DNA from 4 places in the Bradyrhizobium sp. NDS-1 genome. Region 4 is predicted to be linked to each of the others. Evidence: predicted binding sites of a transcription regulator. Region 4 holds the regulator's gene; each other region holds the start of a gene.
What was found. Region 4 encodes LexA, which represses DNA repair genes until DNA is damaged. Its sites were predicted from a motif close to TGTTCNNNNTGTGTTCNG; they were not measured.
Positions count from the first base shown of each region.

Region 1: RX330_RS05780 (ribonuclease T2) is a predicted target of LexA. The motif match lies at 2,228-2,245, and genes of this name have one in related genera.
Region 2: uvrA (excinuclease ABC subunit UvrA) is a predicted target of LexA. The motif match lies at 2,415-2,432, and genes of this name have one in related genera.
Region 3: RX330_RS20530 (DUF3072 domain-containing protein) is a predicted target of LexA. The motif match lies at 3,040-3,057, and genes of this name have one in related genera.

Region 1 covers NZ_CP136628.1:1,226,488-1,231,677, reverse strand. Annotated here, with positions in the region: gene RX330_RS05800 (ATP-binding protein) at 1-578, shown strand, start outside; gene RX330_RS05795 (DUF3617 domain-containing protein) at 638-1,168, opposite strand; gene RX330_RS05790 (hypothetical protein) at 1,212-1,511, opposite strand; gene RX330_RS05785 (hypothetical protein) at 1,696-2,157, shown strand; gene RX330_RS05780 (ribonuclease T2) at 2,292-2,996, shown strand; gene RX330_RS05775 (23S rRNA (adenine(2030)-N(6))-methyltransferase RlmJ) at 3,191-4,051, shown strand; gene RX330_RS05770 (cold-shock protein) at 4,319-4,534, shown strand; gene RX330_RS05765 (outer membrane protein) at 4,632-5,190, opposite strand, start outside.
Region 2 covers NZ_CP136628.1:4,030,253-4,035,442, forward strand. Annotated here, with positions in the region: gene uvrA (excinuclease ABC subunit UvrA) at 1-2,318, opposite strand, end outside; gene RX330_RS19025 (outer membrane protein) at 2,590-3,342, opposite strand; gene RX330_RS19030 (outer membrane protein) at 3,564-4,256, opposite strand; gene RX330_RS19035 (outer membrane protein) at 4,484-5,190, opposite strand, start outside.
Region 3 covers NZ_CP136628.1:4,342,173-4,347,362, reverse strand. Annotated here, with positions in the region: gene RX330_RS20555 (oxidoreductase) at 1-130, opposite strand, end outside; gene RX330_RS20550 (tannase/feruloyl esterase family alpha/beta hydrolase) at 302-1,744, opposite strand; gene RX330_RS20545 (hypothetical protein) at 2,123-2,323, shown strand; gene RX330_RS20540 (hypothetical protein) at 2,323-2,586, shown strand; gene RX330_RS20535 (hypothetical protein) at 2,591-2,743, opposite strand; gene RX330_RS20530 (DUF3072 domain-containing protein) at 2,802-2,993, opposite strand; gene RX330_RS20525 (hypothetical protein) at 3,129-3,323, shown strand; gene RX330_RS20520 (sugar phosphate isomerase/epimerase family protein) at 3,802-4,617, shown strand; gene RX330_RS20515 (ABC transporter substrate-binding protein) at 4,648-5,190, shown strand, end outside.
Region 4 covers NZ_CP136628.1:3,918,175-3,923,364, forward strand. Annotated here, with positions in the region: gene RX330_RS18475 (ComEC/Rec2 family competence protein) at 1-400, shown strand, start outside; gene RX330_RS18480 (GAF domain-containing protein) at 408-1,346, opposite strand; gene RX330_RS18485 (hypothetical protein) at 1,555-1,989, opposite strand; gene lexA (transcriptional repressor LexA) at 2,381-3,082, opposite strand; gene glp (gephyrin-like molybdotransferase Glp) at 3,259-4,470, opposite strand; gene RX330_RS18500 (hypothetical protein) at 4,688-4,894, opposite strand; gene RX330_RS18505 (HAD family hydrolase) at 5,055-5,190, opposite strand, start outside.

The sequences.
Region 1 (5,190 bases), 2.7 Mb from region 4:
TGCGCACCATCCTGACCCGCTTCAAGCTCGAGCTGGCGCTGATCGGCGACAGCCCGGAGCTGGAGGGGATGCGCAAGGACGTCGACGAGATGTCGATGATGCTGGAGGACTACCTTGCGTTTGCGCGCGGCGATTCCGGCGAGCAGTCGCAGCCGACCGACATGGCGCAGGCACTGGAGGAATTGCGCGGCGACGCCGAACGCCACGGTCATACCGCGACCGTTGCCTTCCACGGCCTGCCCGTCGTGACAGTGAAGCCGGCCTCGTTCAAGCGCTGCCTTGCCAACCTCGTCACCAACGCGGCGCGCTACGGCAAGAGCATCGCCATCGCCGGTCAGCGCGATCACCGTTATTTGACCGTCACGGTGGACGATGACGGGCCGGGCATTCCCGCGCATTTGCGCGAAGAGGTGTTCAAGCCGTTCCTGCGGCTCGACAACGCCCGCAACCAGGACGAAGGCGGCACGGGCCTCGGCCTCGCCATCGCCCGCGACATCGCCCGCTCGCATGGCGGCGACATCACCCTTGGCGACAGTCCGATGGGGGGGCTAAGGGCGAGTGTGAGGATCCCGGTGTAGCAGAATCTGCTGCAACAAACTCGACGCTCGTCCTTTCTCTCCTTGGGAGGAGAAGGAACCTACTTCGGCAGCAGTGCCTTCAGCTTGTCCATATCGCGCACGTTCATCTTGAAGCCGCCGGGCATCACGATGTCGCCGGGCTTCTGATCCGGCTTGCAGGCCCCTAGCCATTTGGCTTGCAGCGTCATGGTGCTGTCGCGGCCGGCCGTACCTGCGATACCGCCCTTTGCGTGCGAGGAGGTCTTCACCGTGTAGGCCGAGTTGAAATCGCCCGTGATCTCGGCATGCGAGGTCGTGTTGACCCCAGCGACATTGCACTCGGAATCGCTGACATAGCCGGTCGCGGTCTTCTTGATCTCCTGCTTGGCGCAAACCTGCTTGGCCATCGGCGAGACGTTGTTGCTCATCTCCTTGTCGACTGTCTCGTCGGTGCAGTGCTGCATGGTCATCTCGGGCACCGGCGAGCCTGATGTGACCAGCTTCATTTCCCAAAGGCCGGCCTTGCGCACCGGCAAATCGTCGGCGCTGGCGCCGGCTGCCGAGAACGCAAGACAAGCGACCGAGCCGAGCAAAGCGAGTTTGCGCGTCATGGGGGAGACTCCCGGCTGAGAGATTGCGGCGTTACGAAGCGCTTCAGTACAGCGTGCGGATCGGCTGGGCGGCGGCGCCATAGGGCACCCAGCGGCAGGAGAAGGAAATGTAACCGCCCTCATAGGCCTGCACGCCGAGGAATTTGACGACCTTGCCGTAGCGCGCACAATGATCGACCGCGACCTGTCGCGCATCGACCTGGGTTGCCATGGAATAAGCGACGATGCCGCCGGTGTCGTTGCCCTTGAACGCCGGCACGTAGTCGGCACGCGCCGACTGGCTCGCCGTCAGGCCCGAGACAACCAGGCTGGCGAGAAGACCCGCGGCCGCAATGATTCGCATTACCGTCACTCCAATTGGCTAGCGCCAGTCTACGGTGCCGGGATCGCCGTGAAAAGAACTGAAGGCCCGTCAGCGGGGGCGTTGCAGTCAACTCCTGGCGAAGTGTTGCCGCGCTGCACTTGACCTCCCCCGGCCTTCGCGGCACCGTCCAACCTTCGCAAGACCTTAGCTGTCTGGATTGACCATGCGCGCCCCCTCCCTGAAATCGCTCCGCTTTGCCGCTTTGCTCGGCCTCCTGTTCGGAGCGCTGTCGCTCGGCGAGGCCAGGGCCGCCAATCCGCTGGAGTTGAATTTCTGGCTGAGCGGCCCTCGCTATGACGGTGCCGTTGCCGATTGCGACTGGGCTCTCCCGCGGATCGCGAACGAGTTCGCCGAAAAGGAATCCACATTCTGGAATTCCTCGTTGAAGATCACCGGCTTCGCGGCCGTTCGCGAAACCGCATTCCGGCCCTGGCAGTCCGACAACATCCCGCGCCGCTACTGCACCGGCGAAGCCATGCTCACCGACGGCAAGATGCGCAAGGTGCACTTCTCGATCATCGAGGATGGCGGCTTCGCCGCTTACGGCAATGGCGTCGAGTGGTGCGTGGTCGGCGTGGACCGCAATTGGGCCTACAATCCGGCCTGCCGAGCCGCCAAGCCTTAGTTCGAGAGGCCCTAGCTTGAAGAGCCCTGATTCGGGCCCTTTGCGGCGTCAGCAGTAGCCGCACGAAATTTGTTCTTGAAATGTTCTTATCGCCTGCTAGGCTTCCGCACACAGTCTAGTTGAGGGGCGTTGCCATGTTTCATTCCAGATTGCATTCGTTCTCCCGCTTGGTGATCTCACTGGCCCTTTCCCTGATCCTTGCCGCGGGCCTGGCCTCGTTCTCCGGTGACGCAAAGGCCCAGGACAAACGGCAGAACGCGCCGGGCGAATTCGACTTCTATGTGCTGGCCCTGTCGTGGTCGCCCTCGTTCTGTGAGGAGGCGGCCGAGCGTGGCGGCCGGTCGCAGATCCAGTGCGGCGGACGGCCCTACGCCTTCGTGGTGCATGGGCTGTGGCCGCAATACGAGAATGGCTTTCCGGAATATTGCCAGCGGCCCGCGCCGCGACTGAACCGCAACATCGTCTCCTCGATGCTCGATTTGATGCCGGCCCCGGGCCTGATCTTCAACGAATGGGACAAGCACGGCACCTGCTCCGGCCTCGAGGGCCGCAGCTATTTCGAGACGATCCGCAAGGCGCGCGCCGCGATCAAGATCCCGGCCGAATATCTCGATCTGTCGCAGGCCAGGACCGTGGCGCCGGCGGAGGTCGAGGAGGCCTTCATCAAGGCCAATCCCGGGCTGAGCAGCGCCGCGGTCTCGGTCACCTGCAACCGGACCAGGCTCTCCGAGGTCCGCATCTGCCTCAACAAGGACCTGCAATTCCGCGCCTGCGACGAGATCGAACGCCGCGCCTGCCGCCGCGATCAGGTCACCATGCCGCCGATCAGGGGTGGATAGGCCGAGGTCTCCTGCCCCGGATGCGGTCCAATGCGCGGCGAACGCGGCATAGTGCACTGCTGATCCGGGGGCCATCACGCAAGAAGAAAAAGCTGTATCCCGGCTCGGCGGCGCAGCGTCACACGCTGCACCGCGTCCGGGACACGTGATTGTGCCTCTTTGCTCAAGCCATCACGTGGCGTAGTGCTCTTCCCATGAATTACCGTCACGCCTTCCACGCCGGCAGCTTCGCCGATGTCATCAAGCACATCGTGCTGGCGCGCATCATCACCTATCTGCAGGACAAGCCGGGGGCGTTCCGCGTCATCGACACCCATGCCGGGGCCGGTCTCTACGATCTCGACAGCGACGAGGCGCGCAGGAGCGGCGAATGGCTGACCGGCATCGCGCGGCTGTTGCAGGCCCGCCTGTCGAACGAGAGCGCGGCGCTGGCCAAGCCCTATCTCGACATCGTCCGCGCCTTCAATCCGAAGGGTGAGCTCAAGGCCTATCCGGGCTCCCCCTTGATCGCGCGCGGTCTGCTCAGGCCGCAGGACCGGCTCGTCGCCTGCGAGCTCGAGCCGAAGGCGCGAAAAGCGCTGATCGGCGTGCTGCGCCGGGACGAACAGGCCCGCGTGGTCGACCTCGACGGCTGGGTGGCGCTGCCGGCCTTCGTGCCGCCAAAGGAGCGGCGCGGCGTCGTGCTGATTGATCCGCCCTTCGAGGCAAAGGACGAGTTCGAGCGGCTGGGCGAAGCCTTCTCGACGGCCTTCGCGAAATGGCCGACCGGCATCTATGTCATTTGGTATCCGGCCAAGAACCGCCGTGCCACCGACATGCTGGCCGAAACGGTCGCGCGGCTCGCAGCTGCAGCAAAACCACCGGGAAAATGTCTGCGCCTCGAATTCAGTGTCGCGCCCCAGCTCGAAGGCGGGGCCCTCGCCTCGACCGGGCTCCTGATCGTCAATCCGCCCTACACGCTGCAGAGCGAGCTCAAGACGATCCTGCCCGAGCTGGAAATGCCGCTCGGCCAGGGCGGTGCTGCCAGATTCCGATTGGAGGTACCCAAGCCTTGAAGGCAAGCCGTAACACTCCGGCATTCTTGGGAAAAATATGCAGGAGCGGTAGTCAATCTGCAGAGAACCGTATTATGCTGTTTCCGTGACTGGCTTTACGTTCCGCTTCCGCGAATGGTTGCGGCGGAGTGAAGGCCTAAGAAAGATCCGGCCGGACCGCCAGCGGTCCGCCCAAGGATGGCCAGCTCTCCCGGGCTTCGTAACGCCCGGTCATGTCGTGACGTGAGTCTGCGTCGCGGCGGAGGAGCAATGAGGGGGAGTTTCCCGATGGCCATGACGGGAACGGTCAAGTTTTTCAACGGCGAACGCGGCTACGGTTTCATCAAGCCTGACGACGGCGGCCGCGACGTCTTCGTGCATATTACTGCTGTGGAGCGGGCCGGACTGAAGGACCTTGCGGAAGGGCAGCGTATTACTTTCGAAGTCGAACCGGACAAGAAGGGGAAGGGACCGAAGGCGGTCAACCTTGTCATCCTCTCCTAGCGGGCCTGACGAGCAACATTCGGCGCAACATTTCGCGCAAAAAAATCCCGGCCGCGAGCGGCCGGGAGTTGTTGTCCGGTATTTTCTTCTTCAGCTATCAGAAGCGATAGTTCACGCCAGCGCGCACGACGTTGGCGCTATAGCCGTTTGACACGCCCGTAATTGCGAACTGACTGGTCGACAGATCGATGTAGAGATATTCGAGCTTGGCGCTCCAGTTCGGAGCCAGGCCGACTTCCGCACCAGCACCGATGGTCCAGCCGGCGGTCGTGTGCGATTCAGACCAGCCGAAGGTCTGCGCGCGCAGCTCGCCGAAGGCGAGGCCGGCGGTGCCGTAGAACAGCACGTTGTTGAAGGCATAACCGGCGCGGCCGCGCAGGGTGCCGAACCACGGATTGGAGAACTTCCACGGCGCGAAGGTATCGTCGGCGCCGGCGGCCTGGATGTCGCCTTCGACGCCGAACACGAACGGGCCGTTCTGGAAGTTGTAGCCGGCCTGCACGCCGCCGACGAAGCCGGACGGCTTTGAAGGATTGTTGTCGACCGAGCCCCATTCATAGCCGATGTTGCCGCCGAGATAGGGGCCAGCCCAGCTATACGCATTGAGCGGCTGGTTGACGGTATAGGGCGCACGCTGCCCGTAACTGAGATCGGCG
Region 2 (5,190 bases), 110 kb from region 4:
ACGTTGAAGGAGAAGCGGCCGGGCTCGTAGCCGCGCGCTTTCGCCTCGGGCAGGCCGGCGAACCATTCGCGGATCGGCGTGAAGGCGCCGGTGTAGGTCGCCGGGTTCGAGCGCGGGGTGCGGCCGATCGGCGACTGGTCAATGTCGATGATCTTGTCGATGTGCTCGAGGCCCTCGATGCGGTCGTGCGGGGCAGCGCCTTCGCTGGCATTGTTCAGCTTGCGGGCGATGGCGCGGTAGAGCGTGTCGATGAGGAGCGTCGACTTGCCGCCGCCGGAGACGCCGGTGACCGCCGTGAACAGGCCCAGCGGAATTTCGGCCGTGACGTTCTTGAGGTTATTGCCGCGCGCGTTCACCACCTTGATGGTGCGGCGATGGTTCGGCGGGCGCCGCTCCGGCACCTCGACCTCGAGCTCGCCGGTCAGGTACTTGCCGGTCAGCGATTTCGGGTTGCGCATGATCTCGGCGGGCGTGCCTTCGGCGATGATGTTGCCGCCATGCATGCCGGCGCCGGGGCCGATGTCGAGCACGTGGTCGGCCAGGAGGATGGCGTCCTCGTCATGCTCGACCACGATCACGGTGTTGCCGAGGTCGCGCAGCCGCTTGAGGGTATCGAGCAGGCGTGCATTGTCGCGCTGGTGCAGGCCGATCGAGGGCTCGTCCAGCACGTAGAGCACGCCTGTGAGCCCGGAGCCGATCTGCGAGGCCAGACGAATGCGCTGGCTCTCGCCGCCGGACAGCGTGCCGGAGGAGCGGGACAGCGTCAGGTAGTTGAGGCCGACGTCGAGCAGGAAGGTGAGGCGCTCACGGATCTCTTTCAGGATACGTCCGGCAATCTCGTTCTGCTGCGCGTTGAGCGCACCGGGCACGGTCTCGAACCATTCGCCGGCCTTCCTGACCGACAGCTCCGAGATCTCGCCGATATGCTTGCCGCCGATCTTGACGCAGAGCGCCTCGGGCTTGAGCCGGAAGCCCTTGCAGCCTTCGCAGGGCACGTCGTGGAAATACTTTGCCAGCTCCTCGCGCGCCCACTCGCTTTCGGTTTCGCGGTAGCGGCGGTTGATGTTGGTGATGACGCCCTCGAACGGCTTCTTGGTGTCGTAGGAACGCACCCCGTCTTCGTAGGAGAACTTGATCTCGTCCTCGCCGGAGCCATGGAGGATGGCGTTCTGCGTCTTCTTAGGCAGGTCCTTCCACTTGGTGGTCAGCGTGAATTTGTAGTGCTTGCCGAGCGCCGTCAGCGTCTGCACGTAATAGGGCGAGGACGATTTGGCCCACGGCGCGATCGCGCCCTTGCCGATGGCGAGCTCCTTGTCGGGGATGACGAGGTCCTCGTCGACATGCTGCTCGACGCCGAGGCCGCCGCAGGCGGGGCAGGCGCCGTAGGGGTTGTTGAACGAGAACAGGCGCGGCTCGACCTCGGGGATGGTGAAGCCGGAGACCGGGCAGGCGAACTTTTCCGAGAACAGCATGCGCTCGGGTCCGCTCTTGTCGTGGATTTTTGCGGTCTTCTTCTTTTCCTTTTCCTCCGCAGGCGCAGCGCCCGCCGGCGCGTCGGCGAATTCGACGACGGCGAGGCCTTCGGCGAGCTTCAGCGCGGTCTCGAAACTCTCGGCGAGGCGCTGACCGATGTCGGCGCGCACCACGATGCGGTCGACCACGACGTCGATGTCGTGCGGGAACTTCTTGTCCAGCGCCGGGGCTTCCGCGAGCTCATGAAAGGTGCCGTCGATCTTGACGCGCTGAAAACCCTTCTTGAGCCATTCGGCGAGCTCCTTGCGGTACTCGCCCTTGCGGCCGCGCACGACGGGCGCGAGCAGGTAGAGGCGCGTCCCCTCGGGGAGGGCCAGCACGCGGTCGACCATCTGCGAGACGGTCTGGCTCTCGATCGGCAGGCCCGTGGCCGGCGAATAGGGCACGCCGACGCGCGCCCAGAGCAGGCGCATGTAGTCGTAGATCTCGGTGACGGTGCCGACGGTGGAGCGCGGGTTCTTCGAGGTCGTCTTCTGCTCGATCGAGATCGCCGGCGACAGGCCGTCGATCTGGTCGACATCAGGCTTCTGCATCATCTCCAGAAACTGGCGCGCATAGGCCGACAGCGATTCGACGTAGCGGCGCTGGCCCTCGGCGTAGATCGTGTCGAAGGCGAGCGAGGATTTTCCGGAGCCCGACAGGCCCGTGAACACCACCAGCTTGTCGCGGGGAATCTCGACGTCGATGTTCTTGAGGTTGTGCTCGCGCGCGCCGCGGATCGTAATTGCGCGCAGGTGTGCCCCCGCGTTCTGCTGTTGGCGCTTCGCCTTGATCACTTCATCCATCCGAGTTGCCCTCAAGGAATCCCATGGGTGCGCGACCGCGCCAGCAAAAGAGGCGCGCTTCGCCCGGAACCGGGATCGGCGCCGATGGGGTTGTCAGCGAACGTAGGAAGAACGCGCTCGGATTTCCAGAGGGAGTTGCGAATCGTCAACGGATTGTTGGGGCGCTGGCGGCATCTGGCAGCAGCGGGGCTGGGAACGTAGACCCGCCGAAACAAAAAGGCCGGCGCGAGGCCGGCCTTTCGTGACGTGGTGACGTCGGTCGATCGGGATTTCAGTACCGGGCGACGACGGGACCGCCGAAGGTGTAGTTGAGGCGGACGGTGCCCATGTCGACGTCCTGCTTGATACGGTCGGTACGGTCGTTGACGCCGAGGACCGTGAACCCGACGTTGCGGCCGCCCATGAACAGATGGTTGTATTCGACGGCAACAGACCAGCTCGGGGCGAAACCGAATTCGATGCCGGTGCCGACTGCGCCACCCCAGCGCGTCTCGCTCGCGCTGTCGAAGACGACGCCGCCCAGAAGACCATCGTATTTGGCATGGGTAACCGCGGCGCCGCCCTTCACGTACAAGAGCACGTTGTTCCAGGCATAGCCGACCTGGCCGGTGAAAAGGCCGATCGCATCGATTCGGGTCTGATTGACGATCGGCGCGAAGGCGAGGGGGGCGCTCGCGTTCGATCCCTTGAGATTGGCCCAGTCGCCTTGAGCTTCGAGGCCGAAGACCCAGTTGGTCGACTGCCAGCGATAGCCGACCTGACCACCGACGACGCCGCCCGTGGCGTTGTGACAGCCTTCGGAGACAACCGGAATTGCCGCGCCGAGGACAGCGTTGAGATCCCAGCAGTTGCGGCTCGAGGCGCCACCGCCGTTGACGCCGATGTAGAAACCGCTCCAGTTGTACATCGCGACCGGCGCGACCGGAGCCTTGGTGTAGGGGCGGGCCGCCAGATCGGCCGCTGAGGCCGGCGCCAACGCGCTGAGTGCGAACAAGCCGGCCGAAGCCAGCAAAAGCTTCTTTATATCGATTCCCCAGTTTCGTTTCGTTCTTGCCTTCCGGAAAGCGGAAGACAGCGGCCCCCTATGATCCGACCGATGCTATTGCTTACACCATTGAAGCCGAAGGTTGTGTCACCGGCGCGCCACATCTCGCCAAAAACGCCAGCACGAAGCGGGTTGCCGCGCACAAACAAAAAGGCCGGCACAAGGCCGGCCTTTCGTAACGCGAAGCGTTGGAGTGAAGCTTAGTACTTCGCAACCACCGGGGCGCCGAAGTGATAGTTCACGCCGACCTGCACGGTGTGGAAGTCGAGCGTGCCGGTGGGCAGGGTGCCCGAGAAGTAGGTCTCGCCGCCGAGGCTGCGGTAGAGGTACTCGCCCTTGACGGTCCAGTTCGGAGCGAAGTACGCCTCGACGCCTGCACCGACGGTCCAGCCGGAGTGGAACTTGCTGTCGGAGATGGTCACGCCGAGAGCGCTGGCGCTCAGCTTGTTGTCGATCCAGGCGTAACCACCCGTGCCGTAGAACAGGACGTTGTTGACGGCCCAGCCGATGCGGCCGCGAACGGTGCCCATCGCATCCGTCTTCGAGCTCAGAGTCGCCGTGGCAACACCGAAGCCGGGGACGAGGATCGGACCGGTGGCGGACGCGCTGACGTCAGCCCAGGCAGCATCAGCCTCGAGGCCGAACACGACGTTGCCGGTCTGCCAGTTGTAGCCGGCGGTGCCGCCGACGAAGCCACCCTTCATCTTCGGGTCGCCGGAGCTGTCTTCCCAGGCGCCGCCACCGACGATACCGAGGTAGAAGCCGGTCCAGTTGTAGACCGAAGCCAGCGGAGCGACCGGAGCCTTGGTGTAGGGGCGGGCTGCGAGATCAGCAGCCGAAGCGGGGGCCGCCAGAGCGAACAAACAGGCCGAAGCCAACAAAACCTTTTTCATTTTCAACTTAATCCCAGTCCCAGTTTCTATTGTTGCCTTCCGCGATCGAAAGGGCAGCGGACGTCGTGTCCAACTAACGCCGTACTTACACCAGCAAAGCCGCAAGTTGTGTCTCCAAAAAGCCACACGGCGCCCAAAACGTAAGCGTAGTTGACTCATTTGCTTTGCCGCCAAACGAAAAAGGCCGGCGCGAGGCCGGCCTTCGATTCAATGATTTCAGAGAGATATCAGTACCTGGTGGTGCCCATCCCGCCCCAATTGAAGTGATAGTTCACACCTGCCTTGACGGTGTGAACGGTATCGTTCCACTCGGAACGGTTGGCAGGCACGGCGGTGTACTGGATCGTGCTGCGGCCGAAGTCGATGTAGTTGTATTCGACCTTGGCCGACCAGTTCGGAGCGAACATGTATTCCGCGCCCGCGCCGACGGTCCAACCCCAGCGGGTGTTGTTCTGGATGAAGACGTTTCCGGGAACGCCATCATAGCGGTGCTGAATGTCGCCGACTGCAGCGCCGCCGCTGACGAACAAGAGAGCGGGGCCGGTCGAGTAGCCGAGACGGCCCTTGATGTCGCCGAAGCCGCGGATTCTCGTGAAATAGGTGTCGCCCAGGCCGGCATTGATCTCCGCAGAACGACCGTTGATGTCGGCCCAATGGTAGTCGCCTTCGATACCGAATACGACATTGTTGACTTGCCAGTTGTAGCCGAACACGCCACCGACGAACCCGCCGCTGGTATCGTAATCCTGCGATCCAGCGAAGCCCGGAGCGTTCGGAGCGCCGAAGAAGGTCTCGTCGCTGCGGCCCCAGCCGCCGCCGCCCTGCACACCGATGTAGAAGCCGGTCCAGGTATAGATCGGAGCGGGGGGTGCGACCGGCGCCTTTGTATAGGGACGGGCCCCGAGATCCGCAGCACCGGCCGGAGCCGAGAGGG
Region 3 (5,190 bases), 420 kb from region 4:
TCGGATGGCTCACCGCCAGCGGCTTGCGGGCCACCGCCACAACCCGCGAATAGTCGGGACTGTCCAAGAGGTCGCGCAGCAAATGCGAGCCGATGAAGCCGGTGGCGCCGAAGACAAGTGCGGTTTTCATTTAAGTTATCTTGCCTGATCGCTTGTCAAAAGTCAGGGCGAGTGGCGCCCGAAGGTCGTCGCCGAAGGCGTAGGATGGGTAGAGCACTTGCGAAACCCATCATGCTTCGTCACGCAACAAGGCCGATGGGTTTCGCTTCGCTCTACCCATCCTACGAGCTGCCGATCTCCGCTACTTGCACTCAAAACTCTCCGCGCTCTCCGGATCGCCTTTCCCCTTGTAGTGCGCATGTTGCGGATAGGCGCAAAGCGGCCGAGTGCGGCCGGGAAAGGCTGGTCCCGTCGCGACCACCGCATCGGGCGCCTTGCCGTCTTCCACCCAGTTCACGACCGCGGTGAGGAGATCGAAACGATCGAGCGTTGCGCCGCTCGAGCAGTGGCCCATGCCGGGCACCAGGAAGGCCCGGCTCGATTTCTCCCGCACCAATTCCATGCCGCCTGAATCCGCTGCCATGCGCTCGTAATAGTTCACGGTGTCGTTCGCCGAGAACCAGGGATCGCTCACACCGTGGTAAAACAGCAGCTTGCCGCCATGGCCGAAGTAGCTCGAAAGATTGGTCCAGTAGGCGGTGTTGGTGAGGCGATCCATCCCGCTCGCGTTGACCCGGTCTTCGAGTTGATCGACGTTGATGTTTTCCCAGACAGGCGGTCCGACCGGACTGCGCGCGCCCGTGGTCAGGATGCCGGGAATGGCAACGCCTTCGGCTGCCACGCCGCTGTCCCACGGGAACGGCGGGTAGACCTGCGTGCCGCGTGAATTCTTCGGTCCGGCAAAAGCCTTCTTCAAGGCATCGACCTGCGGCGGCGCAAGGCAAGAATCCGTCTTGTCATCCGTCTTGTCGCCCTTGCAAGTGAGGACCGCGGGATCGAATTGACAGGCCTTGCCGTCGAAGATCAGGCCATCCTTGACGCCGTCCTTGGCGTCGCAGGCATCGAGGATCGCATTCGTGATCAGGTTTCGCTCGGCCGCGGAAAACGTCTTGGCGGGCTCCGGCTTCCCGGAGGGATCTTTCGGCGCGATCTGGCTGAAGGCAGCGTTGGCCCAGGCGAGACCGATATTGGAGTTGCCGGTGCGCATCGCAGGCGCGCCCGCGACGATGCCGTCGAATTGCTCGGGATAGCGCGCCGACGCCAGCATGCCCTCGCGTCCCCCGGTCGAGCACCCCGTGAAATAGGAACGCTTTGCGGGCTGGCCATAGTAATGCGCGACGATCGCCTTGGCGGCCATCGTCACCTTGCCGACGGATGAATTGGCGAAGTTGAGCGCGGCTTCCTGATCCTTCAGGAACGAGGCATCGAACACCGCGCCCTGATGACCGCTATCGGTGGAGACCACGGCAAAGCCGCGCGCCAGCGCCGGCACCTCGCCGGCCGCATGATAACCCAGCGGCGGCCGGATCGAGCCGTTCAAACCGCCGCCGCCCTGAAACAAGAACCGGCCGTTCCAGCGATCGGGCAGGGCAACGGCAAAGCCGATCGCGTAGGACTTGCCCTCGACGCCGACGCGCTGATCGATCACGCCATCCGCGCGGCAGTTCGGCGGCAGCGCCACCGATACGGTGGCCGGCGCCGGCGGCGACGGCTGCACGGTCCCCGGCGCCGCCTCCGGCACCATCTCGGCCTTGGTGATCGTTGCCGTCGTTCTCGGCATCTTCCAGCCGGTCAGGTCAGCGCATTTGAGCGCGGGCGGTATGTTGGCCGAATTGTCGGCGCTTGCCGGCGAGATCGCAATGACCGTGATGGCCGCTATGAGACCCAGGCCAGCCATCGCATCATCAAGCGCCACGTTTCTTTTTCGCTGCATCGTTCCTCCCTGCGCCTTCTGAATTTTTTTGCGGCACTTAACTCACGCTGGCTGCCGGCCGATCTGCTCACCGACACTGAAACTATCTTGTGGTATTCGGGAGGTGCAGTCCAGCGGCGCAGGCTTTCAACCGCTCTCGTCATTGCCTCCGCACTTGAACCCCGCCAGAGGTCGCGCCGACCAAACGGCATGGCCGCACTCGTTGCAGAACTCCTGTTCGATCTCGTCAGAACCCTCGTGGGCAACTGGCTGAGGCAGGTTGTGGTCGCCACGTGTGCGTGGCTCGATACAAAGATTCACGGCCGCGCGGCACGCTTTGTCGTGGGCGGGCTGCTCGGGATTGCCGCTTTCTTCCTCATTCCTGTTATCGCTGACCTGCTGGGTCTTTGATGCCCTGGCTGAGGACACACCTCGTCATCGCGTTGGCCGTCGGGGCGCTCGTCTCGACGGTGCTCCTCGTCCTGGAGCCGCTGACCGACTTCGCGCTTCTTTGGTTGGAGTGGCCGGGCATCACCGCAGCGTATTTTTTCTGGGGAGCGGTCGGAGGATCCACCCTCCTCGGCATCGCCATTTCCTGGGTCGTGAATGCGCTGACCTACGGTCTGGGTGCTTTCGTCATTCTCAGCGTCATCAAGGTGCTGAGGGAAGCATGATCCCTCACGCCGCCTTCTCTTCGCCCTTCGCGATGACCTCGACTTCGAAATAGCCGAGGTCGCGGAGCTCGGCGGCTTTCTTCTCGGCCGCTTCCCTGGTGTCTCGCTTCAAGATGATCTGGCCCGCTCCGTCGCGGGCGCAAACGAAATAAGGCATTTTCGATTCCCAATTTCGTTTGCATACACATGGCGGCCGGGCGCCGCAATCATGCGGGTCAGTCCTCCAGCCCGGCCTTTTGCCGCATCTTGTCGATCAGCTCGGAGGCCTCGGCCTTGGTCAACTCGTCCTCCGGCGGGCTCACGTGCGCCTGCTCGGCGAGGGTCTTGAGATAGGATTCCTGGGCTCCCGTCATCGGATCGTCGCCGGAAACCCAGTCTTTCGGGTCCTTCCGGGTGTTGTCGGCCATCGCTGTCTCCCCTTGTTCTGTTCGTCCAACGTCGGACTCGACCCTTCGTTCCGTTTTTGTTCTCTTGGTGCTGTATTCAAAATCGCGAGGCGGAACATGCCGGACCTGGAAACTGTCAGGAGGGAGATCGAACGGATGCGCGTCCAGATGGGCAGGCAGAGGAAAGAGATCCTCCAGCTCCAGCGGGCGGGTCTCGGAACGGCCTCGGCCGAAGCGCTGCTGTCGCGGATGGAGGCGAAGGTCGAAGGTCTTTGCGCGCAGCGTGACGCGCTGAAGGCGGCACAGCCGCGCGGGGCCAGGAGCAGGGTGCTCGGCGGAAGCACGTGGTGAGCAGGCGATGGTTCGGCGACGAGAGGGAGCCGTCGTCCTTGTTGACCGCGCTCGAGGACGTCGCCGAAGAGCGACCGGACGGCGCGTTGCTTCGTTCCATCAAAAAGTTTCGAGGTCCGGAGTGCCTAGGAGTCCGGACCTCGTCACCTTGCCCCAGCCTTCAATCCCCCGCCCCATGTGGTCCCCCAACCCCATGTTGCGCGATCAGAGGGTGATGCCCGTGGAAGTGGCCGCCGATCGACGTCCCGCGATGTACGCGACATCACGATAGGATTCCATTCCGGATCACTACGGACACAGATACCGCTTGCAATGTGCCCGTTCGGCATCGGTGGTCCAGTCGCTGTTGCTTGATCCGCGGCACGCGATCGACAGGATGTCCACATCTCCTCCGCGCCGCCGGATCTCCATTTCACCGGCCTGTCATTGAACTGGTCTAGCGCTGCTCCCGTCATTGCCGACGGCGAAGGAGCAAGCCATGTCGAAACCGGTGCTGGGCGCCGCGTTGTCCATCAAATCGATCCCCGCGCATCGCGATTGGCTTCTCGAAAGGCAGCGCGATCTCGAAATCCAGGATTTCTTCCGCGCGGATCTTCTCGATAGCGATTGGCGCAGCACGGCCGGCGAGATCAAGCAGATGCTCTCGGGCCATACGGGTCGGCTCGGCATCCACGGCCCGTTCTGGGGCTTCAAGATCGACAGCCACGATCCCATGATCCGCCAGGCGGTGACCAAGCGCCTGCTTCAGGGCCTCGAGGCCGCCGAGTTCCTCGGCGCGACACAGATGGTGATCCATTCGCCGTTCACGACCTGGGACCACAACAATCTCGATCTCTATCCCGACAACCGCGCCAATATCGTCGAGCGCGTCAAGGCGACGCTCGCCGAGGTGATCGCGCGCGCGGAGACCATCGGCTGCGAGATCGTGATCGAGAACATCGAGGACAAGGATCCGCGCGACCGGGTGCGCCTCGCCAAGGCGCTCGAAAGCAGCAGGGTCCGCGTCTCGCTCGACACCGGGCACGCCAACTATGCCCACATCTCCACCGGCGCACCGCCGGTCGACTATTACGTCGAGACCGCGGGTGACATGCTGACACACGTCCATCTGCAGGACACCGACGGCTTCGCCGACCGACACTGGGCGCCGGGCGAAGGCAACATCCCGTGGGTTGTCGTGTTCCGCGCACTGGGACGGCTGAATTCCAACCCGCGGCTAATCCTCGAACTCCGCAACCACGACGACGTCCGCGCCGGCGCCGCCCATCTCGCCGCGCTCGGACTCGCCGAATAAACGACACCACAAAGGGCAGGGGTCCCCATCATGAGCAGATTTACCCGTCGCACCATCCTGAAATCCGGCGGCGCTGCCGCGGGCACATTGCTGCTGCCGCGCTTTGCGATCGGGCAGAGCGACAACCGTCCGTCGGTGACGATCGCCGTGCAGAAGGTGACGAATGCCAACGTGCTCGACGTGCTGCGCGAGCAGTCCAATGTCGGCGAGCGCGTGTTCTTCTCCTCGATCTGGGAAGGTCTGATCTCCAAGAACTGGCGCGGCAATCTCGAGGCCGTGCCGGGTCTCGCCACCGAATGGCGCCGCATCGACGATCAGACCGTCGAGCTGAAGCTGCGGCAGGGCGTCAAATTCCACAATGGCGACGAGCTCACGGCCGAGGACGTCGTCTTCACCTTCAGCCGCCAGCGCATGTTCGGCGAGACCGAGGCTAAGAGCCGCTCGACCATCCAGGCGTTCGAGAAGATCCCGACGCCGCGTCCGGGCAAGGAATTGCCGCCTGATGTCCCCGCGGTCGCTCGCCGCATCTGGCCCGACCTCGTCCGCGTCGACGCCGTCGACAAGTACACGGTG
Region 4 (5,190 bases):
CGATGCCGGCAGCAGCGCGCTGGCCGAGGGCGTGTCGTGCGACGAGTCCGGCTGCGTGACGCCGCTCGCCGACGGGCGGCTGGTCGCGCTGGCCTCGCGCATCGACGCGCTGGCGGACGATTGCAGCCGGGCTGCACTGGTGGTGGCGTCGCGGCCCGCGCCGCCCGATTGCGCGGCAATGGTGGTCGATCGGCAGCGGCTCGCTCGCCAGGGTGCGCTGGCCCTGACGCAGCGTGGCGAGGGTTTTTCCGTGCAGGCGGTGAGGGCGAGAGGCACGAACCGCCCGTGGTTGCCCGCCGGTGCCGGCGAAGGTGATTTCGACGGCAGCCTTGCGCCGAAGGTGGCGCTCCGCAACCGGGACGCTACGCCGTCGGAGGCTGACTTGCAGGCCGACGATTGATTGCGATTTACAGATACCAGGCCAGCACGGCTTCCAGCCTTGCGTTGTCGATGACCGGCAGGGCCACCATCCGGCTCAGCCCGGCTACGCGGGCCTCGGAGCCGGCGATCGAGCTGTCATGGGTGAGATCGTCGTCGAGCGCCGGCATGCCGGTGGCCCATGCGCCGCCGATGCTGCCTTCGCCCCTGCCGATGGATCTACCCGCGTAGAGCGCGGCAAGGTCGGTCTGCGCGCTGCAATCGCCGGCGCGAAAGACCAGCACTGAGCGGGCCTCGTTCGGGACCCAGATCTCGAAGCGTCGCGCAATCGGGGTTGCCTGCGCGGAGAGCAATGTCAGAACCCACGTCTCGGTGCCGGTTCGGTAGGGCACGCCGACCCCCAAATTGATCCCGATCTTGGCCGCGTCCTCCCAGCGCAGGAAGCTCTTGGCGTCGTGCAGGTCCTTGATGATCAGCGGCAGACCCGCCTTCCAGGTGCGTCCGGGCAGGCCGAAGCCGCGCGGAAACCTGGTGTGGCGGGAGTTGAATTCGAACATGTCCGCCATGCCGTAATAGCCGTTGACGAGCGCCATCTCGTGGGAGCGATCGGGATCGTTGTGCCAGAGTTCGATCGCGCCGACATGCGCCTCGTCGTCCCCGCAGAACAGCACCATCACGGCTTGCAGGAATTCGCCCGCGAACACCGGCACCGCCACGCCGCAGGTGAGGCCGGCCGCGACGGCCTGCTCGGTCCGTTTGAAATAGGAGTTGGCGAAGGTCGTGAGGATGACGGGATGGCCAGAGGCCCAGGCCTTGCCGGGAAGTCCCTCGTCATATCCGAAGTGCAGGTCCTCGCTCACGGACTTGAACGCGGACAGCCCTTCGCCGTAGAGGCCGCCGCCGAATTCCAGACGCCTGCGCGTCCGGTCGGGCACCCAGAGTTCAACGACGCGAATGAAGGTCTTCATCGAGCGTGTCCGCCGCCTCAAACCACGACAGCATCGGTCATTTGGCTGCGGAGCGGACGTTCAAAATTCAGGCAGGACGGCTCAAACTTCGTGCGGCGCCGGGCGGGCCGATCGATGTTCGTGAAAACACGAACCATGCCATCTCGCCGGCGTCTGCCGGCGATGGCACTTCAATCCTGGCGGCATCCAGTTGTCAGTCGAGGTGGCGTCAGCCGATCGGCAGGCGCGTGACCGGCGACCGGCTGTCGTCGATGATCTGCGGCTTGTGCTCGCGCTCGCCGACGGGCTGGGTCACCGGCAATTGCAACACGGTGGCACGCTGGCCTTCGACGAGTTGTGTCACAAGCACGTATTTACCGTCAGGGAATTCGATCGCGTCGTGGTGGCGATCGGGAATGTGCGGATCGATCTTGCCGAACTTGCCGACGCGCGAATTGACGGTGCGCGTCCAGATCCAGCGATTGTCGTAGCGGACGTTGTCGGCGAAGGCGAGCTCCGTCCCGGGCAGCAGACAGACGGCCACGGTCGGATCGGCGGCAGAAGCAAAGCCACGCGTCGAGGTGCCGCGGAACGTTGTCGACACGATCGTCTCGCCGACTTCGGCGGGGCGCGATGCAACGGCATGCAGGCTGTAGTCACACATCGGGTGCTCCTCATTCGAAGATAGCAACCCGCGCCTCCCTCGGAGGCGCAAGCCTCTATCAGAGTGGAAGCACGCAACGCTCTGCTTGGTTGTAGGCAAATCTGCGGCTGGTCTGCGGGACGCGATCAAATTATCTTTTCGAATCCGACAGGAACAAAGCTCACATCAATGCATTCGGCGAGGACCAACGTCAGCGGCGCGCGGGCGCCGATGCGTCATGTCTGCTCGAGGACTCGAGACCGCGAAGCAATGGGGGCTTGTGGCGACACGCCGAGGCGTCGCCTCTGAAGAGGGGCCGGACAATCTGCGCAAGACCAGAAGATTGTCCAGCAGGAGCGGATCAGATCCGCTCCAGTCGGAATCATGGGTATCGAATGACCGCCGAGGGCTCTCAGTACTTCCGGTAAAGCCCGATCAGCTTGCCCTGAATCTTCACGCGGTTCGGCGGCAGGATGCGCACCTCATAAGCGGCATTGGCGGGCTCGAGTGCGATCGAGGCGCCGCGGCGGCGGAAGCGCTTGAGCGTGGCCTCCTCGTCGTCGATCAGCGCCACCACGATGTCGCCGGTATCGGCGCTCTCGTTGCGCTGGATCAGCGCCATGTCGCCGTCGAGGATGCCGGCCTCGACCATGGAATCGCCGCGCACTTCGAGCGCGTAGTGCTCGCCGGAGCCGAGCATGTCGGGCGGCACGCTGATGGTGTGGCTGCGGGTCTGCAACGCCTCGATCGGCGTGCCGGCCGCGATGCGGCCCATCACGGGCACTGCGACGGGCCGCTCGCCCTCGTCGACGGGCGGGCTGGAGCTCGCGCGCACCTTGCCGAGATTGCCCTCGATGACGCTCGGCGTGAAGCCGCGCCGGTTGCCGGCCGCAGCCTGAAGCTCCGGCAGCTTGATGACTTCGATGGCCCGAGCGCGGTTGGGCAGGCGGCGGATGAAGCCGCGCTCCTCGAGCGCGGTGATCAGGCGGTGGATGCCCGACTTCGAGCGCAGGTCGAGCGCATCCTTCATCTCGTCGAAGGACGGCGGCACGCCGCTTTCCTTCAAACGTTCACTGATGAACCGCAGAAGCTCGTATTGTTTGCGCGTTAACATCTCGACCTAAGTCCCCCGGTTGATGCCGTTCGATTCCGAGACGATGAATTCAGCGATAAGCCGCTACATGCTCGAAACAAATCATGAACGGACACTATATGTTCGATACATGTTCCGCAACTGCTTAATTTACCGTGAACAGGGGCGAGTTCGCGGAATGCGTGTGGCCGCGCAGTTCAGACGGGGAGGCGCAGCACCTCGCAAGGGCTGCCCGCCTCGGCCTTCGGCGCGAACGGCGGGCGCACGAGAAGTACCTGTGCTGCAGCAAGATTCGCAAGCAGAGAGGAGTCCTGATGGCTAACGGGAACGGCGACGAGCGCGCCGTCGTCGCGCAGCTCCAGGCGCGCGCGCAGATAATCCTCGCGCTGGTCGTTGGCGCCGAGATCGCGGCCCAGTACGGCCCGCTCGCGGCGATGATGAATCACCGAACGGCCCGACAGCGCGCGAATCAGCGGCACCATGAACAGGAAGGCGCACACATAGGAGGACACCGGATTGCCGGGCAGGCCGATCACGCGCATCGCGCCGAGCCGTCCGTGCATCATCGGCTTGCCGGGCCGAATCGCGATCTTCCAGAACGCCATTGAGATGCCTTCGTCCCGGAGCGCTTGCTGGACCAGATCGTGGTCGCCGACAGATGCGCCGCCCGTCGTGACCAGGATATCGGTTTCGGTCTCGCGGGCGCGGCGGATGCCGGCGGAGGTGGCTGCAAGCGTATCTGCGGCAACACCGAGGTCGATGGTCTCGGCGCCCTCGCTGCGGGCGAGCGCGTGCAGGGCGTAGCCATTGGAATAGACGATCTGGCCGTGCCCGGGCGTTGAGCCCGGCATCACCAGTTCGTCGCCGGTGGCGAGGATCGCGACCTTCGGACGGCGGCAGACGGCGAGGTGGGGGTAGTTCATGGCGGCGGCGAGCGCGAGATCGCGCTCCGTCAGCCGGGTTCCCTTGCGCAAGAGGACGTCGCCTTCACGGAAGTCGACGCCTACCGGGCGGATGTGCCGTCCGGCGATCGCGGCTTGCTTGATCGTGACGCAGCTGTCGTCCGCGACGGTGTCCTCCTGGATCACGACGGCGTCGGCGCCGTCGGGAATGACGCCGCCGGTGAAGATCCGTACGGCTTCGCCGGCGCCGACCGTTCTTGCGAAAGGACGGCCCGCCGCGACCTCGCCGATGACCGTCAGCCGGGAATCGATCGTTGCCGCATCGGCGGCGCGGACGGCATAGCCGTCCATCGCCGACATCGCCTGCGGCGGCTGCGTGCGCCGCGCCGCGACGTCGCGCGCGAGCACGCGATGGTAGGCATCGTCGAGCGGAGCCATCTGTTCAGCCAGCGGCTCCGCACCCGCCAGTACCGCGGCAAGCGCGTCAGAAACGGGCATCAAAGCCAAGGGCTAAACTCCTGCTGAGCACATCGATAAATGGCCGGCGAGAGTTCTATCCGAGTGCGGGCGCGAGGCAAAGCAGCACGCAGGGTGATTTAGCCTGCGTGGCCCCAGCGGAGGACGCAGCTCACGTCCGTCGCGGCATGATCCGGAAGGCGAGACAGACCGGGATGAGGATGGCCATGGCGAGCACGAGAAGGACGAGCACCACGGCCAGCATCGGTCAACTCCCGCTCGGTCGGTCCGAGCCGTCGTCCAGTGCGACGTCGGGAGCTTTGGGACCTTGATCCTTGTCCGGTAGCGGATCGGCCAAGGATTTCAGGTCGGCGGCCTTGCTGATCAGCTTGGCGGAAAGGTCAGAATCCGAGGTGGTTCTTGCGAATTCAAGCAGGAGAGAGGCTTGCTTGGTGAGATAGGTTTTGCCCAGCACGTCGATAAGTCCGATGTAGAAGTCCCAACGGACTCATGAGTCCTAAGGGCGGTATTCCGTTCCCGGAACTCTGTACAAAAATGCACAAAGGGAACTGGTTCCCCATTCTGTGCAAATTTTGCCTTCGGGAGGCCGGTTCCGCGGCGACGGCCGGCTGGCCTCAGATGCCCAGTGCCTTCAATGCGTTCCCGACATCGCGCGGCGAGGTGACATGCACGGCGGTCAGGCCGCGTGCCCGGGCTCCCTCGATGTTCTCGGCGAGATCGTCGAAAAACAGGATGCGCTCCGCCGGGACG